Regions from separate parts of the Streptomyces sp. 5K101 genome, predicted to be linked through region 2. Evidence: riboswitches for the same ligand, from Rfam matches in the RefSeq annotation. Region 2 holds a riboswitch; each other region holds the start of a gene.
What was found. Region 2 has a riboswitch for cobalamin ahead of ACLB9X_RS04535 (energy-coupling factor ABC transporter permease). Riboswitches for the same ligand answer to the same signal wherever they lie in the genome.
Positions count from the first base shown of each region.

Region 1: linked by a shared signal. The riboswitch ahead of ACLB9X_RS16280 (ribonucleoside-diphosphate reductase subunit alpha) and the one ahead of ACLB9X_RS04535 (energy-coupling factor ABC transporter permease) in region 2 are both predicted to bind cobalamin.
Region 3: linked by a shared signal. The riboswitch ahead of ACLB9X_RS00290 (cobalamin biosynthesis protein) and the one ahead of ACLB9X_RS04535 (energy-coupling factor ABC transporter permease) in region 2 are both predicted to bind cobalamin.
Region 4: linked by a shared signal. The riboswitch ahead of ACLB9X_RS32245 (hypothetical protein) and the one ahead of ACLB9X_RS04535 (energy-coupling factor ABC transporter permease) in region 2 are both predicted to bind cobalamin.

Region 1 is NZ_JBKFFO010000007.1:218,916-222,593, reverse strand. It holds gene ACLB9X_RS16280 (ribonucleoside-diphosphate reductase subunit alpha) at 1-1,978, opposite strand, end outside; cobalamin riboswitch at 2,119-2,252, opposite strand; partial or broken gene ACLB9X_RS16275 (GNAT family N-acetyltransferase) at 2,297-2,807, opposite strand; gene mctP (monocarboxylate uptake permease MctP) at 2,892-3,678, opposite strand, start outside.
Region 2 is NZ_JBKFFO010000002.1:328,993-332,670, forward strand. It holds gene dhaK (dihydroxyacetone kinase subunit DhaK) at 1-388, shown strand, start outside; gene dhaL (dihydroxyacetone kinase subunit DhaL) at 440-1,054, shown strand; gene ACLB9X_RS04530 (PTS-dependent dihydroxyacetone kinase phosphotransferase subunit DhaM) at 1,051-1,464, shown strand; cobalamin riboswitch at 1,559-1,756, shown strand; gene ACLB9X_RS04535 (energy-coupling factor ABC transporter permease) at 1,785-2,474, shown strand; gene ACLB9X_RS04540 (energy-coupling factor ABC transporter substrate-binding protein) at 2,471-2,869, shown strand; gene cbiQ (cobalt ECF transporter T component CbiQ) at 2,876-3,625, shown strand; gene ACLB9X_RS04550 (energy-coupling factor ABC transporter ATP-binding protein) at 3,622-3,678, shown strand, end outside.
Region 3 is NZ_JBKFFO010000001.1:51,168-54,845, forward strand. It holds gene ACLB9X_RS00275 (class II aldolase/adducin family protein) at 1-100, opposite strand, end outside; gene ACLB9X_RS00280 (inorganic phosphate transporter) at 310-1,536, shown strand; gene ACLB9X_RS00285 (hypothetical protein) at 1,549-1,770, shown strand; cobalamin riboswitch at 1,926-2,060, shown strand; gene ACLB9X_RS00290 (cobalamin biosynthesis protein) at 2,152-3,102, shown strand; gene ACLB9X_RS00295 (cobyric acid synthase) at 3,099-3,678, shown strand, end outside.
Region 4 is NZ_JBKFFO010000032.1:10,262-13,939, forward strand. It holds gene ACLB9X_RS32225 (GNAT family N-acetyltransferase) at 1-636, opposite strand, end outside; gene ACLB9X_RS32230 (hypothetical protein) at 653-988, shown strand; gene ACLB9X_RS32235 (hypothetical protein) at 985-1,218, shown strand; gene ACLB9X_RS32240 (hypothetical protein) at 1,319-1,600, shown strand; gene ACLB9X_RS32245 (hypothetical protein) at 1,584-1,973, opposite strand; cobalamin riboswitch at 2,226-2,408, opposite strand; gene ACLB9X_RS32250 (DUF4241 domain-containing protein) at 3,105-3,678, shown strand, end outside.

The sequences.
Region 1 (3,678 bases), on a different contig from region 2:
CCCACACGCCGAGCTTCTTCAGGTCGTCCACCAGGTAGGAGTTGACCTGGAGGAACTCGCCCGACAGCGTCTCGCGCTTGAAGAGGTTGGAGACCTGCGGCTCGATGCACTCGTAGACGCCGGCGATCGAGGCGATCGTCGCCGTCGGCGCGATGGCGAGGAGCAGCGAGTTGCGCATGCCGACGGCGGCGATCCGCTCGCGCAGGGCGGCCCAGCGCTCGGGCCAGTTCAGCGCCACGGCGGTGCCGTAGTGGTCCGGGTGCAGCACACCGCGAGCGGTCCGGGTCTTGTCCCAGGCGGGCAGCGGGCCGTTGCGCTCGGCGAGGTCGCAGGACGCCTCGTACGCGGCGAGCATGATGCGCTCGGCGATGCGGGTGGACAGCGCCCGCGCCTCGGGCGAGTCGAAGGGCAGCCGCAGCTTGAAGAAGACGTCCTGGAGGCCCATCGCGCCCAGGCCCACGGGCCGCCACTTGGCGTTGGAGCGGCCGGACTGCTCGGTCGGGTAGAAGTTGATGTCGACGACCCGGTCGAGGAAGGTGACCGCGGTACGGACGGTGGCGTCCAGCCGCTCCCAGGCGATCGCTCCGCCGTCGGCTCCCTGCTCGACGAAGGCCCCCAGGTTCACCGAGCCGAGGTTGCACACGGCCGTCTCGCCGTCGTCGGTGACCTCCAGGATCTCGGTGCACAGGTTGGAGGAGTGGACCGTGTGGCCGGGCTCGGCGGTCTGGTTCGCGGTGCGGTTGGCGGCGTCCTTGAAGGTCATCCAGCCGTTGCCGGTCTGCGCGAGCGTGCGCATCATGCGGCCGTACAGGTCGCGCGCCGGGATGGTCCTGCGGGCCAGGCCGGCGGCCTCGGCCCGGCGGTAGGCGGCGTCGAAGTCCTCGCCCCACAGGTCGACCAGCTCGGGCACGTCGGCCGGCGAGAACAGCGACCAGTCCGCGTCGGCCTCGACGCGCCGCATGAACTCGTCGGGGATCCAGTGCGCGAGGTTGAGGTTGTGCGTACGCCGGGCGTCCTCACCGGTGTTGTCGCGCAGCTCCAGGAACTCCTCGATGTCCGCGTGCCATGTCTCCAGGTAGATCGCGGCGGCGCCCTTGCGCCGGCCGCCCTGGTTCACGGCGGCGACCGAGGCGTCGAGCGTCTTCAGGAACGGGACGATGCCGTTCGAGTGCCCGTTGGTGCCGCGGATCAGCGAACCGCGGGCGCGGATGCGCGAGTACGAGAGCCCGATGCCGCCCGCGTGCTTGGACAGGCGCGCGACCTGGTGGTAGCGGTCGTAGATCGAGTCGAGCTCGTCGAGGGGCGAGTCCAGTAGGTAGCAGGACGACATCTGGGGGTGGCGGGTGCCGGAGTTGAAGAGCGTGGGGGAGGACGGGAGGTACTCGAGCCGGCTCATCAGGCCGAACAGGTCGGCGACCTCGTCCACCGAACGCAGGCCGTCGTTCCCGGCGAGGCCGCAGGCCACGCGCAGCATGAAGTGCTGCGGCGTCTCGACCACCTGACGGCTGATGGGGTGCCGCAGCAGGTACCGGCTGTAGAGCGTGCGCAGACCGAAATAGCCGAAGCGGTCGTCGGCGGCCGGATCGACGAGCGCGTCAAGCCGGGCCGCGTGCAGCGCCACGAACGCGGCCGTGCGGTCGGCGATCAGACCCTCGCGGTGCCCGACCGCGACGGAGGCGGAGAACGACAGCGCGCCCTGGCCGGCGGCCTCGTCCGCGATCGTGCGGCTCAGGAGCCGGGCGGCGAGCCGGGAGTAGGTTGGGTCCTCGGAGATCAGACCGGCGGCGGCGTCGGTGGCGAGGGAGCGCAGCTCGGCCGCGTCGGATCCGGCGTGCCGCCCGCGCAGCGCGGCGGCGGCGACCCGGCCGGGGTCGGCGTCGGGCAGATCGGCCGTCAGGTCGGTCAGGGTCCGCAGCAGTGCGGTCCCGGGGCCGTCGCTCTCCGTCTGTGAGGCCGGATCGGCTGGCGCGATGGTCATGTGGTGCTCTCCCTCGCTCGGCTCTGGGCCGTCAGCGGGGAAGGCGGGGCCATGCAGGGCAGGCCCGCGTAGGGGCAGCACGATGCCTGGCGTCCACCGGCCCAACCGCGAGGCCCGGACGTCTCGGCACCCGGATCGGTCGAGCCGGATGCACCGTCGGCAGGTGCTCGGACTTGTCGGGTACGGCACAGCGCACCGGATCACACCGTTGCGGGACAGTTCCGGATTCGCACCGGATTCCCCTGCGGCGACAGCCAGATGAGCATACATGTGGGGGCGGGGTGCTGCGCATGCCCCCACATGTTGTGTCTTGCGGGCTCAGAGCTCCAGGGCGTACGTCCACAGGGGAACGTTCTCGACCGGCGCCCAGTCCCGCGCGGAGGTGCGTACGAAGCCCAGCCGGACATATATCCGGTGTGCCGCGTGCATCATCGACTGCGTCGAGAGCACCACGCGCACGCACCCGGGCACCGCCCGGGCCCGGTCGATGCAGGTCCGCACCAGCGCCTCGCCCACCCCGCGCCCACGGGCCCCCTCGGCCACGGCCAGCGTCCGGAATTCGGCCTCGCCCGGACCCGCGAGGTCGGCGTAACGGGCCGCCGGCGGGAACGAGGGCCACCCCGCCGAGGACGGTGCCCCGCCCGTCCACGGCGACGTACACCTCCGTCACCTCCGTGTGCGCGGCGCGTCCCGCGACGTCCCGCAGCACGTCCAGATACGGGTCCGCCTCGCCGAAGTCGAGCATTCCGCCGCGCAGATACGCCTGTGCGGTCAGCTCGCCCAGCGCCCCGTACTCCTCGGGTTCGATCCGCCTGATGGTGATGTCCATGCCCGGCAGTGTGCACCAGGGCACGACGAAGGGCCGTCGCATTTCCCTCGAGGGGAATGCGACGGCCCTTGCGTACGCGATCCGTCAGTGTCCGCCGGGCGCACCCGCCGTGGCCGGCGGGAGTTCCACCGTGACGCCCGGGTCGCCCGCGTCCGCCGTGTAGTCGGACGGGCTCGTCTCGTCGACGCCGTCGGGGGCCTTGGCCGCCTTCAGGACGAAGGTGAGCACCACGGTGACGACGACGTTCAGCACGAACGCGGTGAGGCCGATGTAGCCGATCTCGCCGATGCCGGGGATCTCGGCCGACGAACCGCCGAAGTGCTTCTGCGTCGGGCTCGCCACGCCGTACGCGGCGACCGTGCCGTAGAGCATGCCGACCGCCCAGCCGGCGATGAGCGCCCAGCGGTGGAACCAGCGGGTGAACAGGCCGCCCACCAGGGCCGGGAACGTCTGCAGGATCCAGATGCCGCCCAGCAGCTGGAAGTTGATCGCCACGGTCTTGTCCATGGTGAGGACGAAGACCAGGGCGCCGACCTTCACCAGCAGCGAGACCAGCTTGGAGACCTTGGTCTCCTGCTCCGGGGTCGCGTCGGGCTTGAGGAAGTCCTTGTAGATGTTCCGGGTGAACAGGTTGGCCGCGGCGATGGACATGATGGCCGCGGGGACCAGCGCGCCGATGCCGATCGCGGCGAAGGCGACGCCCGCGAACCAGTCCGGGAACATGTTCTCGAACAGCTGCGGGATGGCCAGCTGACCGTTGGCGACCTTCACGCCCGCCGCGATGGCCATGAAGCCGAGCAGGGCCAGCATGCCCAGCATCAGCGAGTACAACGGCAGGATCGTGGTGTTGCGGCGGATCACCTCACGGCTG
Region 2 (3,678 bases):
CACCTTCGATCTGCCGCCCGGCGAGCTGGAGTTGGGCGTCGGCATCCACGGCGAGCCGGGCCGGGAGCGGCGGGCGATGATGACCGCGCGGGAGATCGCGGACTTCGCCGTGGGAGCGGTCTTCGACGACCTGCGCCCGACCGGCCCGGTCATCGCCCTCGTCAACGGGATGGGCGGCACTCCCCTGCTGGAGCTGTACGGGTTCAACGCCGAGGTGCAGCGGGTACTCGCCGAGCGTGACGTGGCCGTCGCCCGCACGCTCGTCGGCAACTACGTGACCTCGCTCGACATGGCCGGCTGCTCGGTGACGCTGTGCCAGGTGGACGAGGAGATGCTGCGGTTGTGGGACGCGCCGGTGCAGACGCCCGCCCTGCGGTGGGGACGCTGAGCCCCGCCCGCCCTGCTCCCCCTCCCGATCGATCCGACCCGAGGAGTCCTCGTGCTCGACGCCGCATTCTTCCGCCGCTGGCTGGCGGCCGCCGCCGCGGCCGTGAACCGTGAGGCCGACCGTCTGACCGAGCTGGACGCCGCGATCGGCGACGCCGATCACGGCAGCAATCTCCAGCGCGGGTTCGCGGCGGTCGTCGCGGCCCTGGACAAGGAGCCGCCGGCCGCGCCTGGAGCCGTACTGGTGCTGGCGGGACGGCAGTTGATCTCGACGGTCGGCGGGGCCTCCGGACCGCTGTACGGGACACTGCTGCGGCGGGCCGGCAAGTCCCTCGGCGACGACGCCGAGGTGAGCGCGGGGCAGCTGGCCGAGGCGCTGCGGGCGGGCGTGGCGGCCGTGGCGCAGCTGGGCGGGGCGAAGGCGGGCGACAAGACGATGCTGGACGCCCTGGAGCCCGCGGTGGCGGCGCTCGGCAACAGCACGGACTCGTTCGCCGCGGCCCGCGAGGCGGCCGAGCAGGGGGCGCTGGCGACGGTGCCGTTGCAGGCGCGCAAGGGCCGGGCCAGCTATCTGGGTGAACGCAGCATCGGGCACCAGGACCCGGGGGCGACGTCGTCGGCGCTGCTCGTGGCCGCGCTCGCCGAGACGGCGGAGGCGGCCGGATGAGCGAGGCGGGCAAGCGGGTCGGGATCGTGCTGGTGTCGCACAGCGCGGACGTGGCGCGCTCGGTCGCCGCGCTCGCAGGCGGGCTCGCGGGCGGTGGGGAGCTCGCGCCGGTCGCCGCGGCGGGCGGCACGCCGGACGGCGGCCTCGGCACCAGTTCCGAGCTCATCGCGGCCGCGGCGGCGGAGGTGGACCGCGGCGCGGGCGTGGCCGTGCTGGTCGACCTGGGCAGCGCCGTGCTCACCGTGAAGGCCCTCCTCGCCGAGGGCGGCGAACTCCCCCGCGGCACCCGGCTCGTGGACGCCCCGTTCCTGGAGGGCGCGGTGGCCGCGGTGGTGACCGCCTCCGCCGGGGCCGACCTGGACGCGGTGGAGGCGGCGGCCTCGGAGGCGTACGGGTACCGCAAGGAGTGACGGGTGGGGCGCGTGCGGCCGGGTGTGGCGAACGGCTCACCCGGCCGCGGGCCGGTGCACCCGTGCGCGGCTTGTGATGTCGCTGGTCGGCGCACTACTGTCACGGAGCCTTGGTGTTCGGGAAACCGGTGCGGTACCGGTGCGGCCCTCGCCACTGTGATCGGGAAGTCCGGCTCCACCCCCGCAGGGGAAGTCACTGGGCCACCGCGGGAGACCGCGGTACCTGGGAAGGCGGAGTCACGGGCGGCATGACCCGTCAGCCAGGAGACCGGCCAGGGCGCGTTGTCCATCCACGAGGTGCTGGAGAGGGTCTCCCGACCATGCATATAGCCGAGGGGTATCTGCCCCCGTTGCACGCCGCCGCCTGGAGCGTCGCGGCCGCCCCGTTCGTCGTCCACGGTGTCCGCGCCCTGACCCGCGAGGTCAAGGACCACCCCGAGTCCACCCTGCTGCTCGGCGCCTCCGGTGCCTTCACGTTCGTGCTGTCCGCCCTGAAGATCCCGTCGGTGACGGGCAGCTGCTCGCACCCGACCGGCACCGGGCTGGGCGCGATTCTGTTCCGGCCGCCGGTCATGGCGGTGCTCGGCACGATCACCCTGCTGTTCCAGGCCCTGTTGCTGGCGCACGGCGGCCTCACCACGCTCGGCGCCAACGTGTTCTCCATGGCGGTCGTCGGTCCATGGGCCGGGTACGGGGTCTACCGGCTGCTGCGGCGGTCGGGCGTCCCGCTGATGGTCGCCGTGTTCTTCGGCGCGTTCGTCGCCGACCTGTCGACGTACTGCGTCACCAGCGTGCAGCTCGCGCTGGCCTTCCCCGACCCGAGCAGCGGAGTCGCGGGGGCGCTCGCCAAGTTCGGCGGCATCTTCGCGTTCACCCAGATCCCGCTCGCGGTGAGCGAGGGGCTGCTCACCGTGCTGGTGATGCGGCTGCTGAGCCAGTCCAGCAAGGGCGACCTGGCTCGTCTCGGCGTCCTGGTCCCGGGAGCGAAGAAGGAGGCCGTGGCCCGATGAGCCGTCACGCGAGGATCAACACGCTGCTGTTGCTGGCCGTCGCGGCGCTGGCCGTCCTGCCGCTCGTGCTGGGGCTCGGCGACCACAAGGAGGAGCCGTTCACCGGTGCCGACGGCGAGGCGGAGACGGCGATCACGGAACTGGAGCCGGACTACGAGCCGTGGTTCTCCCCGCTGTACGAGCCGCCGTCGGGCGAGATCGAGTCGGCTCTGTTCTCACTGCAGGCCGCGCTCGGCGCGGGGGTGCTGGCGTACTACTTCGGCCTGCGCAGAGGACGCAGGCAGGGTGAGGAGCGGGCGGCGGCGCGGTCCGGCGCCCGCCAGGAAGAGGGTGCCGACCAAGCGCCCGGAGCCGCGTCCGACGGCGGGGACGCCCCGGCCGCGAAGCTGCCGTAGCCGCCGATGCTGCCGATCGACGCGGCGGCGCACAGCAGTCGCTGGCGCCGCCGCCATCCCTGTGAGAAGGCCGTGCTCGGGCTGGGTCTGACGGTGACAGCCGTGTGCCTGCCGCCCTGGCCCGGCGCCGTTCTCGTGGCGGCCGCCTCCCTCGCCGTCCTGCTGGGCCCGGCCGGGGTCGGGCCCCGGCAGCTGTGGCGGGCCTTCCGCATCCCCCTCGGGTTCTGTGTCACCGGAGCGCTGCCGCTGCTGTTCGCCGTGGGCGGCGCCGCCGGGCCGGTGACGTTCGCGCCGGACGGTCCCGAACACGCCGCGGCGTTGCTGCTGCGGACCTCGGCGGCGTCGCTCGGTGTGCTGCTGTTCGCGTTCACCACGCCGGTGTCGGACGTCCTGCCCCGGCTGGTGCGGGCGGGCGTGCCCCCGGCGGTGGTGGACGTGGCGCTGGTGATGTACCGGATCAGTTTCCTGCTGCTGGACGCGCTGAGCCGGGTCCGTCAGGCGCAGGCGGCCCGTCTCGGCCACACGAGCCGGGCGGCGGCGTGGCGTTCGCTGGCGGGGCTGGGGGCGACCGCGTTCGTCCGTGCCTTCGACCGGGCCGGCCGGCTGCAGGCGGGGCTCGCCGGACGCGGTTACGACGGCACGCTGCGGGTCCTCGTGCCGCGTACGTCCGTTTCCCGCCCGTTCCTCGCCGCCGTGGCCGCGCTGCTGGCCGGCATCGTGCTGCTCACCGTCCTGCTGGAAAGGTTCGTCCTGTGATCGTTGAGCTCATCGACGCCGGATTCGCGTACGAGGACGGACCCGCCGTGCTG
Region 3 (3,678 bases), on a different contig from region 2:
ACGTGCCGACCACGAGACCCTCCGCCGTGGTTCTGCGGGCCGTCGTGACGACGTCCTGCCAGGCCTGTTCGATCGTGTGCGTCTCCACGTGATCCGTCATGCGGAGATCCTGTCAGGCGCGCCCCTCTGGGCCGTGGGCGACGGAGGGTGTTCGAGTGGGTGCCCGGTGCTGTCAAAGGCCCCGAGAAGACCAAGCGGAATGATGCGTGCCTAGTCACGGACACCACAGAGCCCGTCTCTGTTCATCTTCCGTTCATCCAGGTTGCCTACGGTCGGCCAGTCAATGACGTCAAAAGATTGCCTGGGTAAATGGAACACATCACGCTGCTGCTCGCGATTGTGATCGTGACAGCTCTCGTGTTCGATTTCACGAACGGTTTCCACGACACCGCCAACGCGATGGCGACGACCATCTCGACCGGCGCCCTGAAGCCCAAGACCGCGGTGGCCATGTCCGCCGTTCTGAATCTCGTCGGTGCTTTCCTGTCCGTGGAGGTCGCGAAGACGATCTCCAGTGGCCTCGTCGACGAATCAGGCATCTCACCTGAAGTCATCTTCGCGGCGCTCGTCGGCGCCATCCTCTGGAACCTGCTGACCTGGCTCATCGGTCTGCCGTCCAGCTCCTCGCACGCCCTGATGGGCGGCCTCATCGGCGCCACCGTCGCGTCCGTCGGTTTCGACGCGGTCAACGGCGGCGTCGTCGTCACCAAGGTCCTGATCCCCGCGGTCGCCGCGCCGCTCGTGGCCGGTGTCGCCGCGTTCCTGGCCGCCCGGCTGACGTACAAGATCGGCCGGAACGCCGACGCGAAGGCCACCGCCAAGGGCTACCGCGCCGGCCAGATCGCCTCCGCCGGTCTTGTCTCGCTCGCGCACGGCACCAACGACGCGCAGAAGACGATGGGCATCATCACCCTGGCCCTGGTCGCCGGGAACGTCATCGCCCCCGGCTCCAACCCTCCCCTGTGGGTCATCGTCTCCGCCGGTGTGGCCATCGCCCTCGGCACCTACCTCGGCGGCTGGCGCATCATCCGCACCATGGGCAAGGGCCTGACCGACCTCCAGCCGCAGCAGGGCTTCGCCGCCCAGACCAGCGCGGCGAGCGTCATCCTCGCCTCCTCCAACCTCGGCTTCTCCCTGTCGACCACCCACTCGTGCTCCGGTGCGGTGATGGGCGCGGGTCTCGGCCGCAAGGGCGGCGTGGTCCGCTGGTCCACCGCGACCCGGATGTTCGTCGCCTGGGGTCTGACCCTCCCGGCCGCCGGTCTGGTCGCCGCGGGTTCGGAGTTCGTCACCAAGCAGGGTGACTGGGGCGTCCCGGCCGTCGCCGTCTTCCTCGTCGCGTCCTGCGCCGCGATCTGGTTCGTCTCCCGCCGTCAGGTCGTCGACCACACCAACGTCAACGACACCGAGGACGTGGAGCCCGCCGGCGTCGTCACCACCGCCGTCGCGGCCGTCACCCCGCCGCCCGCGGGCGAGCTCAAGACCACCATCCCGGCCCCGGCCGAGCCCGAGCCGGCCCGTCCGGCCACGGTGTAAGGAATCAACAGCATGAAGATCGACTGGGCAGCTCTCGGCTCCGTGTTCGGCGTGAGCCTCATCGCCACCGTCGCCCTGGTGGGCCTGTTCACCCTGGGCATCGTGGGCCTGACCAAGCACGAGGCGGCGGCCGCCGACGGCGGATCGGCCACCATGGCCCGCACCGGCGCCTACGCCTGCTTCGCCCTGTGCGCCGCGGCCGTGGCGTACGGCATCTACCTGATCGTCACCTGACTCCTTCGAGTCCTTCCGTCCGCCGACGACGGCGACCCGCCCGGAGCCGGGCCGGAGGCACCCCGCGTGCCTGCGGCCCGGCTCCGGCGTGCGTGGGGTGTGGGCCTTCGCACACTGTCCCGCCGCAGGTCAAGGGTGAGTTGACGGGCGTTCGCGGGGCGTGGTGGACTGCCGGGGCCATCTACGGCGGCAGAAGAGGAAGTCCGGTGCGAATCCGGCGCGGTCCCGCCACTGTCACCCGGGAGGATCACCCCGGGGAGCCAGGAACTCTCGCCGCCGGTCACGTCGAACCAGGGCGCGGACCCTGAGTGAGGACTCGTCGCATGCCCGGCTGCCGTTCAGCGCTGTCCGTCGGACCCCGCCTGCGGGATCACTGATCCCATGCGTGCCGACCGTGTATTCGTGTACGGCGCCACCGCGGGCCTGGTCGTCGACCGGCTCGTCGGCGACCCCCGCCGCGGGCACCCCGTCGCCGCCTTCGGGCGTGCCGCGGGCGCCGTCGAGCGGCTGCTGTGGCGCGACCACCGGGGCCTGGGCGCCCTGCACACCGCCGTCTGCGCCGGCGGCGCCGTCGCCGTGGGCGCGCTGGCGTCCCGTGCCGTGCGCCGCTCCCCCGCCGCGTCCGTCGCCCTGACCGCCGCCGCCACCTGGGCCGTGATCGGAGGCACCACGCTGGGCCGGGAGGCGCGCCTCGTCGGCGATGCGCTGGGCAGGGGGGACGTAGAAGCGGCCCGCACGCGGCTCCCCCACCTGTGCGGGCGCGACCCGCAGTCCCTGGACGAGCAGCAGATCGCCCGCGCCGTCGTCGAGTCGGTCGCCGAGAACACGTCGGACGCCGTCGTCGGCGCGCTGGTGTGGGGCGCTGTCGCGGGCGTTCCCGGACTGGTCGGCTTCCGAGCCGTGAACACGCTGGACGCGATGGTCGGCCACAAGTCGCCGCGCCACCGGCGCTACGGCTGGGCCTCGGCGCGCCTCGACGACGTGGCGGGCTGGCCCGGCGCACGGCTCACCGCGGCACTCGCCGCGGTCGCGGGCCCCGACCCGCGGGGCGCGGTCCGCGCCTGGCGGGCCGACGCGGCCAAGCACCCGAGCCCCAACGCGGGCCCGGTGGAGGCGTCGTTCGCCGGGGCGCTCGGCGTCCGGCTGGGCGGGACCCTGTCGTACGGGGGCCGCGTCGAGCACCGGCCGGTGCTCAACGGGGCCGGCCGGCCCGTGGAGTTCGGAGACATCGGGCGGGCCGTGCGGCTGTCGCGGCGGATCGGCGTGCTGACGCTCGCGACGTGCGCGGGGGCGCGACTGGCCTGGGGGGCCATGAGGGGGAGGCGTACATGAGCGGCGGCGGACTGCTGGTCGCGGGGACCACGTCGGACGCGGGCAAGAGCGTCGTCACCGCCGGGATCTGCCGGTGGCTGGTACGGCGCGGGGTGAAGGTCGCGCCCTTCAAGGGCCAGAACATGTCCCTGAACTCGTTCGTGACGCGCGAGGGCGCGGAGATCGGGCGGGCCCAGGCGATGCAGGCGCAGGCGGCCCGTGTGGAGCCGACCGCGTTGATGAACCCGGTGCTGCTCAAGCCCGGCGGCGACCGCTCCAGCCAGGTCGTCCTGATGGGCAGGCCCGTCGGCGAGATGAGCGCGAAGGGCTACCACGGGAACCGGCAGCGCGAGCTGTTCGAACCGGTCGTGGCGTGCCTGGAGGAACTGCGGGGCACGTATGACGCCGTGATCTGCGAGGGGGCGGGCAGTCCGGCCGAGATCAACCTGCGGCGCACGGACATCGTGAACTTGGGCATCGCACGGGCCGCGCGGCTGCCCGTCGTCGTGGTCGGGGACATCGACCGGGGCGGGGTGTTCGCGCAGTTCTTCGGGACGACGGCCCTGCTCGCGCCCGAGGACCAGGCACTGGTCGCCG
Region 4 (3,678 bases), on a different contig from region 2:
GACTGTATAGCCAGCCGCCTGAAATTCTTCCGTCTCGCGACGGGCTGAGGCGGACCGCTTCCTGCCGAGAGAGTGCAGATATCGAATATATCCGTCCCAGGAATCCCACTCGATGTCGATTTCACATTCGACGTCGCAGATGAACGGCCGCGGCGTTCCGGTCACTGCGGCCAGCTGACGAGCGCCCTCGCGATTCAGATAGAGAGCCGACGTGGCCGACAGCCCCCATCGCTTGCGCTGCTCTTCGGCGGCCCGCAGTAGATCCGCGATGATCTGGGACTCGGCTTCCGGTTCGGTACCCGCCACGGTCAGGAACTCGTTGCAGTAGGCAGCGCTCTGCCCGAGGACCAGGCTCGGCGACCAGTCTTTCTCGGCGAAGCCCCCAATGCCGCGCAGATAGGCACCAAAGGCGTCGTACGGCGCCAGGATGCCAGGCCGCTGCCGGTAGAGGGGAAGAAGCCCATCGAGCCGCCCCACGCCGTCCCTGTGCGTGACATATGCCATGTCCGGCGCTCGCAGAGTTTCGTATGCCCGCAGCCACGGCCCGCTGACGTAGAAGGAGCGGCCCTCCGTTAGTGGGGCCAGCTCGCTCTCGCTGATCTCGGAGAGGCTGTGTACAAGATCGATCCCGGTCATCTCAGGAACCTCACATGTGCAGAAGCAGCCTGTCAATCCGGGTCCCTGCGCCCTGACCAGGGTAGGGACTCTGGGCTATAACCCCCAGCAGGGCCAGGCAGGACCGCGAAGAAAGTCGAAGACGCGCTCCACGAGCGCAGCGGTCGTCGCTGAGGAAGAAACCCTCGACGAGGCCAAGCAGAACGCGGCAGGGGCCGTTCTGGAGCACTTCCCGCACCGTGCCGAGGGCGAGGGTGGCGAGAGTCCCGAAACGCTCTGGGGCGGCGACAACGGCGCCTGCGTCGCCGCGGCGTTCGAGGGAGACCTGCGAACCCGAGCCATCGAGAGCGCGACGTTCGAGCTGATCGCATGACCGCAGCAGCCACCAAGACGTTCACCGTCATCGGCCTGACCCTGGACGTCGACTGCACCGAGCTGCTCATCGTCGCCGTCCTGCCCGGCCCGGTCGCCGACCGGATTCAGCTGCTTGCCACCAGCGAAGACGACTTCACCCGCTGGGGAGAGGAGTTCGACGCCCTCGACCCCGACACGGCCGCAGCTCTCGCCTACGAGCACTGCCGCAGGTGGGGCGACGATTCCTAGTTGAGTGGTCAAGCGGCCAACGTGACGGGCGGTAGCGGGCTGTATGGCCGTCCGTCACGCAGAAGGGCCCAGAGGCCGTTGATCCTCCGGCGAGCGCGCCATGATGCAGGTCCGCCTCGCCCTCGCCGTCTCCTTCGCCGACCCCGTCCGGGCCGCCGACGAAGTCAGAGACATCGAGGCCGCCGGACTCCCCTTCCTCCACCGGTTCGTCGAACTGGCGACCGCCTTCCACCACGCCGTCCGCAGCGAACATCAAGACCTGACTGCCGCCATCGGCCGCCTGCTCACAGACGAGGACCGGATGCGCGTCCGTGGACAGCCCCAGGCTTTCAGGCGTCGGACGGGCCGATCCAGTCCAGCTTGTCTCAGTCCCGGCTGTTGAGGAAGCCGACCACGACCGCGAGCCACCAGCCGGCCTGCGACACTGCTGCCACTGCGGCACCACGGAGCAGCACCGGTTGCGAGGGGACTTCCTGGGCAAGGCGCGTGAGGTATCGCTGGAGTGCCGTCGCGCATATGCCGTTGAGGGCGATCACCAGCACCGCGGCAACTTTCAGGCGGGTCAGGGTGGAGCTCAGGTCAGGGTTCAGGAAGAGACCGGTAAGTACGAGGCCCGCCATGCCGACCCACACGGGGGCGTGCAGACTGTTCGTCAGCCGCAGTACGTCGCCGAGTGTGTGTTTTCCGGTGAGCCAGAGCAGGCCGAAGTAGTCGATCACCAAGACAGCGCCGAAACCGACCACGAGCGAGACCATGTGGCCGAACAAGGCCGCGGTATGGAGAGCCGCGTCGGCCCGGACGTGAGCGGACGCCCAGAGGCACGCCGCCCAGAGCGCCGTGGCGCCTACAGCTGCAAGCGTGTAGGCGGGCCAGTCGGCCGAGGTTGGGAGGGGGAAGGCTCTTGAGGGTGCCGACGGGCGGGCGCCCTCCGTGCGGGAGCCCAGTGCGGGGGTGACAGCGGACATGGCGAGATCACCGTGCTCTCTCCGGGGAAATCCGCCCCGGACCAATGGAGACGGCGATGGTGTGAGTCTCCTGACTCCCGGGTCGTCCCTTCCGCCGGCCTTCCGGCCCTGTGGGGCCGTGGCGTACGTCGGCGTTCGGTCACCGGTCACAGTGGCGGGACCGTGCCGGAATCACACCGGCTTCCTCGCTCACCATCGCGTTGGACGTCGGTCATTCTGTCAGCGACACCCATCCCGCACATGGCTTTGTGAGGACTGTCTCAGCCCCGCAGTTGCCGCTCCTAGAGAGCGGGGTGGTGGCGAGCGACCATGAGGGTGGTTTTGTTCATGAGTTCCGGCTCTGGCTCAACTTCTGTGGTGACGGTTTCTGCGGTGACGGTCCCGTTCGGCGCTGCTCGCCTGCCACACTGACCCCGCGCGCGTCGCGACAAGGGACGCCAAGGGGGAAGGAACTGATCGCGGGATGCCCCGATGGATAGTGCTGGCCGTACCTGTCTCCGGTGTCGCGGAGACAGACCGTGATGCGCGGACCGTTACGGAATTCGATGGCACCACGGAGGAGGCGGAAGCGGCTGTCCTGCAGGCGGCGAACGCATACGAGCGCAGCCTCCGAAAAGTGCGCCGCCGGGAGATCTTCAAGTGCTCCAGCCGGTGATACTTCGTTCGCAGCCAGGGGCGTCTGGCGACGTACGGCTTCCTGATCCAGCTTGCTGAACTCGTCCACGACTCCGACGCAAAGGCCATGGCCCAGCCGTTCGCCTGATGGCCCACCACAAGAGTTGAGCCAGAGCCTGAGTTCCGGGTTCTGGCACAGATCTTGGGGAGCGATCACGGATCGTGACGATGCACGAAGTGCCGATGTCAGCGGGCCCACGTACGTTTCGGTTGACCGCCCGGCCGGGCGGCGAGGAGGGGTGAGACATGAAGTGGGTCGGGGACGAGCGGTTGGCAGCCGGGCCTGAGGCCACCTGGTACTTGGAGACGGCTTTCACGCCCGGTGCTCACCTGGGGGCGGTGTATGACGATCCGACAACACCCGTCGTTGTGAGGAGCGTCGAGGAGGTGACGACCATTCGTGTGCCCAGCGGCCGTCTTGTGGTCGATGCGCCGTGGGACGACGACGACACCTGGAGATATGAGCGTGGGTTGCCGACGAGGCCCCCGCGGGAGCTGGCGGTGCGCATTCCCCCAGGCGTCTACCGAGTGGAGATCGCGTGGACAGCGGGCCCGTACGAGTTCTTCGGCGAGCACTTCGATGGCGTCGAGTGCGCGGCGACCCGGTTGCGTATCAGTGACGCTGCTGTGGTCGGGTGGGAGATGGGCCTGGGTGTCGGCGAGGACATCGACCGGCTTCCGCCGAGCGAGCATCCCCGGTTCGGCGCGGACCATAATGTCGGCTGCTTCGCCGACGCCGGCGCGTGGACGACTTTGTCCGCGCCATTTCGCACATGTGCGGATGGCCGTTGGGAGCCGCGTGACAGCGGACAGCTGCCGG